DNA from 3 places in the Aliivibrio sp. S2TY2 genome. Region 3 is predicted to be linked to each of the others. Evidence: predicted binding sites of a transcription regulator. Region 3 holds the regulator's gene; each other region holds the start of a gene.
The links. Region 3 encodes CRP, which controls carbon source genes, mostly activating them, when cyclic AMP is high. Its sites were predicted from a motif close to TGTGANNNNNNTCACA; they were not measured.
Positions count from the first base shown of each region.

Region 1: recB (exodeoxyribonuclease V subunit beta) is a predicted target of CRP. The motif match lies at 1,824-1,839, and genes of this name have one in related genera.
Region 2: deoD (purine-nucleoside phosphorylase) is a predicted target of CRP. The motif match lies at 2,216-2,231, and genes of this name have one in related genera.

Region 1 is NZ_JARACS010000018.1:66,410-69,699, reverse strand. It holds gene recC (exodeoxyribonuclease V subunit gamma) at 1-1,649, shown strand, start outside; gene recB (exodeoxyribonuclease V subunit beta) at 1,949-3,290, shown strand, end outside.
Region 2 is NZ_JARACS010000013.1:85,843-89,132, forward strand. It holds gene PVK63_RS16645 (IS1 family transposase) at 1-1,346, opposite strand, end outside; gene deoD (purine-nucleoside phosphorylase) at 1,398-2,108, opposite strand; gene PVK63_RS16655 (potassium channel family protein) at 2,444-3,106, shown strand; gene PVK63_RS16660 (TrkH family potassium uptake protein) at 3,103-3,290, shown strand, end outside.
Region 3 is NZ_JARACS010000007.1:54,501-57,790, reverse strand. It holds gene hslU (HslU--HslV peptidase ATPase subunit) at 1-267, shown strand, start outside; gene PVK63_RS12290 (OsmC family protein) at 342-743, opposite strand; gene crp (cAMP-activated global transcriptional regulator CRP) at 989-1,621, shown strand; gene PVK63_RS12280 (DUF1338 domain-containing protein) at 1,692-2,486, opposite strand; gene astD (succinylglutamate-semialdehyde dehydrogenase) at 2,499-3,290, opposite strand, start outside.

The DNA.
Region 1 (3,290 bases), on a different contig from region 3:
ATCAATTAATGGATGATTTTTTAGATGTTGAATTAGAAGGTGAATTGGTCGTTAAAAGCATTCGTGATCAACTGCAAAAACTGGAAGAAAATCTAGAAGATGCGGGTTTTGATGCGCCAATCTCAGCGCCAATTATTAATAATTACCTAAAAAATAATTTATCTGGCGGTAAAGCGAGTCAACGATTCTTAGCCGGACAAGTTAACTTTTGTACCTTAATGCCAATGCGTTCTATTCCATTTGATGTGGTGTGTTTGCTTGGGATGACGGATGGGTCTTACCCGCGAACCATGCCTGTTGAAGGTTTCGATTTAATGCAAAAACGCATGAAACCGGGTGACCGTTCACGTCGAGATGATGATAGATATCTGTTCTTAGAAGCGCTGCAATCGGCAAATAAAGCGTTTTATTTAAGTTATATTGGGCGTTCAATTCGCGATAACACAGAAAAAGCACCGTCAGTATTAGTCAGTGAGTTACTTGAATATTGCCAGCAAGGTTATTGCCTAGAGGGAGATAATGAGTTAAATCCTGAAGCATCCGCAAAACGCTTGGTTAAGCAATTAACCATAGAACACCCTCTGGTTCCTTATAGCCAACACAGTTTTATTGGTGATAACACAAGCTATGCAAGCGAGTGGTTACCCACAGCTAAATTAGAAGGAGCCGCGGCACCTGAATTTCAGACTGCGCCATTAGTATATGCACCAGAAACAAAAGAGCTAGAGCTTACTGAACTGCAACGTTTTTGGCGTTTACCTGTCGCTTATTTCTTTAATCGTGGCTTAAAAGTCTTTTTTGAAACGGTAGAGAGTCGAGTTGAAGATGATGAGCCATTTACCATCGATGGTCGTACTGGCTATGGTATGAAATCGGATCTACTGGAGGACTTATTGGCCTATGATGATCCTAACCATATATCTCAACTCTCTCGTGATTTTTATCAGCAGCAAAAAGCCCAAGGTAAATTACCGATTGGTAGCTTTGGCGAGATAGCCGCCGACAAAGAAGTGAACACCGTTAAAGATTTGGTTACTCATATTCAACCATTAACGAGCTCACCATTAGACGATCAAGAAGTGCGTTTACGCTTTAGTTTCCCTCATGGTGAAATGGAACTGCAAGGTTGGTTAAAACAGCGTTATCAGGCAGGAATGCTGCGTTATCGTGGCGGTAAAATTCGTTCACATGAAGTTTTAGCAACTTGGATTGATCACCTGTGTCTGTGTGCTATGGGCCAGCAGCAATTTACTCACCTATTTGGTACAGATGCGATTTATCATTTTGAAGCTATTGAGAAAGAAAAAGCGTACCAAGAATTAGAGACTATATTAAGCCTTTATATTTCGGGTAACTGTGCACCATTGCCTTATTTACCAAAAGCGGCATTAGCAGGGCTCGAAGCGCATTTTGATAAAAAAGGTGTGTGGAGTGATGACGAAGAAACGCATCAAAAAGCCCTGAAAAAAATGGCAGATGAATACAATGGAACGTCTTATGGTGGGCGGCTTTTTGCTGGTGAAAGTAGCAATGATTATGTCATGCGTATGTGGCCAGAATGGAATGATGATTTTGGTCAGGCTATTTTTGATAATGCTCAAAAGGTATTACGCAATGCATTGTTGCATAGCGAGAAAGAAAAGTTATAAAGGGTAACGGTGGGTCATCAGTAGAAAGTAGGGTGGCCGCCAGTAAATCATTTTTAGTGTAGGGCGTTCGCTGTACGGCCACAGGTCAGAGGTTGACCGAATCCTGATTACAAATGCACATTTAATGAGCTCTTTGTAAGTGGCGCTGAGTGTAACAAAGCATAAAAAGTGAACCGTGAGAAAGATCTCACATTGATAGCTTTATTAATTTTATTATCGTTGTTCCCAATGAATTACGATATGGATCACACAGATATCTTGTAAAAACAGGATGTTGATGTTTAAAACGGTGATGTTCGATGACGACAATCGCAGCTCCAAATCAATTGAATGCAATGACGTTTCCTTTGCATGGGACACGTTTAATTGAAGCTTCAGCCGGTACTGGTAAAACATTTACCATTGCCAGCTTGTATTTACGTTTATTGCTGGGACATGGCGAGGAAAATAGCCGTCATAGTGAAGAATTAACCGTAGATAGAATATTGGTAGTAACTTTTACAGAAGCGGCAACGGCTGAGTTGAGAGAGCGTATCCGAGCAAAAATACATGATGCTCGTTTAGCGTTTGCTCGTGCTGTTCATAATAATGATTATAAGAGCGGTGATCCGGTTATTGATCCACTGTTGGCTTCTATTGGTGACCATAAATCAGCTGCGCAGATCCTTTTGAATGCCGAACGCAGCATGGATGAAGCCTCTATCTTCACCATTCATGGTTTTTGTCAACGTATGCTAACTCAAAATGCCTTTGAATCGGGTGCGCAGTTTGAGAGTGAATTTGTTACTGACCAAGCCAAATTAATGCATCAAGTGGCTGCAGATTTTTGGCGTCGCAGTTTTTATCATCTGCCAAAAATGGTGGCTGAAAGTGTTTATGGTTGTTGGTCAAGTCCATCTGCTTTATTGGGTGATATGGGCAATAGTCTTACCGGTGTCCCAAAGCATTTAACCGTAGAGCCGTTAGAGAGTTCATTAGAAGAATTTTGCCAGCAAGGCATTGCTCGTATTGATGAATTAAAAAAACAGTGGTCAGCACATTGTGCAGATTTTGAAGCCTTGATCTCAGGTTCGGGTGTAGATAAACGCAGCTACACCAAAAAGAATTTACCTAATTGGTTAGAGCAAGTGTCATCGTGGGCCAATAATCCAACCACCTCATTGCAAGTACACGATAAGCTAGAAAAGTTTTCTCAAGAATTATTAATTGAAAAAACCAAAAAGGGCGAAGCCCCAGAACACTCGGTATTTAAACTCATTGATGACTTTCTGGCTCAGCCATTAGAGATCAAACAGCCACTACTATCATTGGCGATTCATCAATGTCGTAAAACTTTACAGCAAGCCAAAGAGCAAAAAAATTGGTTATCGTTTGATGATTTGCTTACTCAATTATCTCAAGCGACAGAAAATCAAGATAACGCCTTATTGCTAGAAAAAATCCGCGCGCAATATCCAGTCGCTTTGATCGATGAATTCCAAGATACCGATCCGCTGCAATATTCGATTTTTAGTACGCTTTACCAAGATCAGCCACAGTGTGGTTTATTCATGATTGGTGATCCAAAACAAGCGATTTATGCTTTCCGTGGTGCGGATATTTTTACCTATATTCAAGCGCGCCGCCAAGTTGCAGATCATT
Region 2 (3,290 bases), on a different contig from region 3:
AGAAGGCTAGCAGGACGTAATTTACGTCTTGGTTCATTCACTAGCGAAGTAAACTGAGTATAAAAACGCTCTTGATATTCCGCAGCAGAGCTAGCCGATGCGCGTTTTAGCCAATAGACTTCATTATTTTCAGCCCCATTTAAGTGGCAAATACCTTTATGTAAACCATTAAATTCAGTAAAAGCCCAGCGATCTCTCCACCAACCAACTAGGTGGATATCAATTTTTTCGCCACTCTGTTCTAGTGGGAATTGAGCGTCTTGGGTTACATATAATAAATCAATGCTGTTTTCAGTAATTCGCTTTAAAAATACTGACATTGCAGCCGAACGCAACATTGGTTCCTGAGGCATATATATTTCAATAGATTCACAATGAGCAAAGGCTTGTTGGATCTCTAAAAAATGAGCATAGGAGGTATACGGAGGTCTAATTAATGCCCCTTTAGATGGATAATTTAGAGACACGTAGTTTCCCAGAGGGTCTTCTACATTTGCTCTTGCTAGTATTTCTTGATACTTCGCATCAACACGCTTAAAAATAGATTGCTCCATCACTGAGCTTTGAGAGTTAGCTTCTCCAATAAAAGCGGTTGGTAAAAATTGTGCATTATCCTGAAAAGGGTCATGGTCAGATTGTGTTCCAGGTGTATCACATTCTGAGTAATTAATATGTTGTGCAATAACATAACCTGAATTCATTTCAGCACTGGCATACCAAAATACGCCATTGTTACTTATTGGTTGTAATGAGGTCGCGTTCGAAGCGAGTTGAATTTCGGTTCTGTCGTGCTGTAATCGAGCATCAAACAGAGACATATGACGACGGCAGCGATTCGCTATTTGATTAATATGATCGTAAAAGGTTTTAGGGTTTATATCCAATCGACGGCAAATTTCACGTACGGAATATCCAGTAAATAAAAAACCTAAAATCTTTTGCTGAATAGGGCTTTTTTGGTTTTCTCCTGACCATTTATCCACAAAGGTAGATGCACAGGCTTTACAACGGTAGCGTTGACGATCGCCACTGTAGCCAAAGGCGTGATAAAGCTCTCGATGCGTTAGTACATCAAGACCAAAATGATCGCAATTTGAATTATTACAGGAAGGCAAAGAGTGTGATTGAACGGTATGCTGACGAGCCAGTTCATTCAATACTTCATTATTATTGATTAAGGGAGGAAAAGCGCCACATTTCCGACAAACTAATGCCGGTCGCTTAGGGTTAGTACGTTGAACTAAATAATGTTGTTCATCGCTATCACCAAAATTGTCACACGCCAATGTTTTACAAAAATTGAGTTGTAACCCTTTAGCAGCCAACGGCAGTTTTTCGGTCGGCACTAGACACCCCTTATAGATAGAGAGCGCCAGAGTTTATCTGGCGCAGCATAATTACAGTTTGATTGCTGTTTCTAGCGCAACGGTCATCATGTCATTGAATGATTTTTGACGGTCTTCAGAACTTAGTTTCTCACCACGCTTGATGTGATCAGAAACGGTTAGGATAGTCAGTGCTTTAGCTCCTAAGTCAGCGGCTACACCATAAATGCCAGCTGCTTCCATATCAACACCTAAAATGCCTAATTTTTCCATTTTGTCGAATAGATCAGCTTCTGGTGAGTAGAAAAGATCAGCAGAAAAAACATTACCTACTTTAACAGGAACATTTAATTCACGAGCTTGGCCTACCGCTGTTTCTAAAAGGCCAAAGTCAGCGATTGCTGCGAAATCGTGATTGTTAAAGCGGATACGGTTTACTTTAGAATCAGTAGATGCACCCATACCTATAACAACGTCCATTAACTTAACGTCATCATGTACTGCGCCACAGCTACCAACACGAATTACGTTTTTCACGCCAAATTCTGCGATAAGTTCATGAACATAGATACAGCATGATGGAATACCCATACCGTGACCCATTACCGATACTTTTTTACCTTTGTATGTACCTGTGTAACCAAACATATTACGTACATCACATACTTGCTTTACGTCTTCTAAGAAGTTTTCAGCAATGAATTTTGCACGAAGTGGGTCACCAGGCATAAGAACAGTTTCTGCGAAATCACCAGCTTGAGCATTAATGTGTGGGGTAGCCATAATAAGGTCTCCGGTTTGAAAAATTAAAAATAAAATCGGTGTAACTAAATTTGTTGAATTATCTTTCTCGATATGTGGCTATTTTATGCCTATATTTTATAGTGTCATGAGATTGTGGTCACATTTTCTCATAGAATCTTGATTAATTTTCCTGTTGATAACTAAATTTGTTGAAAGTGAAGGGGCAATCGCAACCTTTTGTTAGTCTTAGCTTTAATACATGGATTAAGTTTTTTTATTTCTGTGCCTCAATTAGATTGAACTTGATGGTGGGTAGGAGGATGATGCAGAAAAGCGCATTTTTTGTATCGTAATAATGTGAGTGAGTAAATTAGATGAAAGCAGAGAATAAACAATATGCAGTGATTGGTTTAGGCCGTTTTGGATTAACTGTGTGTGAAGAATTACACCAATATGGCTCTCAAGTATTAGCGATTGATATCAATGAAGAGCGAGTAAAAAAAGCAACCGATTTTGTGTCTACGGCCGTTGTAGCAAATTGTGCTAATGAAGAAACCATTGCAGAATTAAAGCTTGATGAATATGACATGGTAATGGTTGCGATTGGTTCTGATATTAATGCAAGTATTTTAACGACCTTGGTACTCAAAGAAGCAGGGGTTAAAACGGTTTGGGTAAAAGCGAATGATAAATTTCATGCAAAGATACTCACTAAAATTGGTGCCGATCATATTATTCTTCCTGAGCGCGATATGGGGATCCGAGTAGCAAGAAAAATGTTAGACCGTCGTGTATTTGAGTTCCATCAATTAGGCAGTGGCTTAGCAATGACAGAGATTGTCATTGGAGGGCAGAACATGGGGAAAACTTTAGGTCAGCTTGATTTTTGTCAAATGTCAGACGTGAAGATTTTAGCGCTTAAGCGTGGTCCTGAGATTGAAAGTGCTCCAGAACACAGCAAAATATTAGAGATCGGTGATATTTTAATTATCGTAGGTCCTGAAGATAAATTAGCAAAAAAAATTAGAAGCTTATGAGTTATATACCTAAGCGAGGCTTATATCCGATAAAGAATAACCAAAAAGCGAAAGAGTGGTCTGAACCGAGGATTATACTTTTTTCGTTTTTGGCTATTTTATTACCCTCGGCTATATTACTGACGTTACCTGTTTTTTCTGTTTCAGGTTTAAGTTTTGTTGACGCTTTATTTACGGCGACATC
Region 3 (3,290 bases):
ATAGCTCTATTGGCAACCGAAAATGTAAGCGTTGAATTTACTGAAGATGGCATCACTCGTATTGCTGAGTCCGCTTTCCAAGTAAACGAAAGTACAGAAAACATTGGTGCTCGTCGCTTACATACGGTGATGGAACGCCTAATGGAAGAGATCTCTTACGATGCTTCTGAAAAACACGGCGAGAGCTTAGTTGTTGATGCTGAATACGTAAGTTCGCGTTTAGGCAAGCTAGTCGCAGATGAAGATTTAAGTCGCTTCATTCTGTAATTTTTAGCCTTTATGCTAAATAAAGCCTCGTTAATGAAAATTAGCGAGGCTTTCTCTTTAGGAAACGCATTATTTTAAGCCACTATTTCCCAAGAGTGTGTCATATCAATGCCTTCACCTAGCATTAAACATACTGAACAATACTTCTGTAATGAATCAGCAGTAACTTGCTCAACAATGCTAGGATCCAGATTATCACCACTCACTTCAAAATGAATATTCACATGAGTAAACAGCTTTGGCGCAGTTTCACGACGCGCGCTTGATAACTTAGCAATACAGCCTGTTACTTTTTGATTTGCAGATTTAAGTCCATCTACAACATCAACAGAACTGCATCCACCAGCGGCCATTAACACCATTTCCATCGGGCTTGGGGCTTTTTCACCACCATTTCCATCCATTACCACAGAGTGACCAGATTGAGATTGACCTAGGAAAGTAAATCCCTCAATCCATTTAACTTCAGCGTTCATAAAAGCCTCTTTACTACATAAAAAGAAAACTCGTGATCCATTTCACGAAATTGTGCCCTTGGTCGCACATTTCATACGATCAAAGTCAAGAAATCAACGGCGAAACAAGGTATGATTTTATCAATTATCTCAACGAACATGCAGCCTTGTTCCGATAACCATATTCTATAGGCCAAACTGATATTTGGCTCAGTTATTTTAAAATGGACATCGCCTACTTGGCAAACGCAGAGGAAGTATAAAGTATGGTTCTAGGTAAACCTCAGACAGACCCAACATTAGAGTGGTTCTTATCTCATTGTCACATTCATAAGTACCCTTCAAAAAGTACTTTAATCCACGCTGGTGAAAAAGCTGAGACACTTTACTACATCGTAAAAGGTTCTGTTGCTGTACTAATCAAAGATGAAGAAGGTAAAGAAATGATCCTTTCTTACCTTAACCAAGGTGACTTCATCGGTGAGCTTGGCTTGTTTGAAGAAGGTCAAGAACGTTCAGCATGGGTTCGTGCTAAAAGCCCTTGTGAAGTGGCTGAAATTTCATTTAAGAAATTCCGTCAGCTTATTCAAGTAAACCCAGATATTCTGATGCGTCTTTCTGCTCAAATGGCAACTCGTCTACAAATCACTAGCCAAAAAGTAGGTGATTTAGCATTCCTAGACGTTACAGGCCGTATCGCTCAGACTCTATTGAATCTAGCTAAACAACCAGATGCAATGACTCACCCAGATGGCATGCAAATTAAGATCACTCGTCAAGAGATCGGTCAAATTGTAGGTTGTTCACGTGAAACTGTTGGCCGTATCTTGAAGATGCTTGAAGAGCAAAACTTGATCTCTGCACACGGTAAAACAATCGTAGTTTACGGTACTCGTTAATTTAACGCTTATCTTAAACGAATAAAAACGCAGCCCTTGAGCTGCGTTTTTTTATGCCTAAATTTTAGAATTAACTGTCTGTGCTTTCAAAAATTTTATCAGCAGATGCCGCGACAAATCCTGTATATATCTTGCCATTAGGTAGCGAATAACGCTTAGCAAACTCATAAAATCCACCTGGGATGTCAAACTCACCCTCAGTAAAGCTCACTTTCACTTTATCGGCCATGGTTGATGACTGTTCTAAGTAAACCTCAGGAGAGCCTTTCACTTCACCACCCACTTCGTTCATTGCAAAACCAGCATCACGTAAGTGTTGGTTCACATCAACCACTTCAGCAAACGCTTCAAGCTGATTAATATAAACCGTAAAGTGATTAGCACCATAACCATGAGCTGCCAGCCAAGAAGCGTACTCACTCTCTTTTGCTAAGATTTGATATTCCTCAAAACTTAACGCCCAAGGGCGGCCCGCTGAAAGAAAATCGCTGGTCGCAAAATAATGCGCAGGCACTTGTTCAACCAAAGCATGAATAATGTTCTGGGACTCAGGTGATAACTCTTCGACTAAAATCTCACTAATAAAAACAAGTGGCGCATTAGGATCTGGATGCTCAAAATGCTGTGCTTTGAGTTTTTTCGCTTCAAAATCATACGTCTCACACGCTTTATACCCTATTGCTAAAAATGGGGCGGCTAACGTTTGCAAGCCAACCTTAGGCAAATTAAACGTACGTAATGCAATGTGATCGTTAATCAATTCATCGCCATTAGATAATAACTGATGAACCCTTCCTGCCGATGGGGATAAACGAGTAATATAATCTTGCCATAATGACGAAAATAAAGACGTTACGTTATTCATGCCTATTACCTCTTATAAAGTTAAACCCGGAGACAGTTGAGCGGGAATTTCACAGGCATCGCCTTCCATTGAGGCCATTGGGTAGGCACAATAATCTGCTGCATAGTAGGCACTTGGTTTCATATTGCCTGATGCCCCCGGACCACCAAATGGCGCGTCACCACTTGCTCCAGTTAATTGACGGTTACGATTTACAATACCTGCGCGAATATGCTCTACAAAATATTCCCACTCATTGTCATCCGTTGAAACAAGGCCTGCCGATAAACCATAACGAGTGTCATTAGCAAGCTCTACCGCTTCTTCTAACGTTTCATAGCGTACTATTTGCAATAATGGGCCAAAGTATTCTTCATCCGGTAATTCAGCTACATTAGTCGCATCGATAATGCCCGGAGAAACAAAAGCGTGGCCTAAGCTTTTCGCCTCAAGCAGTGATTCACCACCTAAAGCTTGTAAATTCTTCTGGGCATTTAAAATAAACTCTGCCGCAGCGACTGATATTTGCGGTCCCATGAATGGCACGTTATCAGCAAAAGGTTGGTCAACCACAATGCTTTTTGCGACTTCAACAAGACGCACAACTAACTCATCTCCAGCTTGGCCTTTTGGCACATACAGACGACGAGCACAAGTACAACGCTGACCAGCACTGATAAAAGCTGACTGAATAATGGTATAAACCGTCGCTTCTCGATCTCCAAAATTATGAGAGATCACCATTGGGTTATTCCCCCCCATTTCTAGGGCCAGCATTTTCCCTGTATCTCCTGCAAATTGGCGATGTAAAATATGCCCTGTATT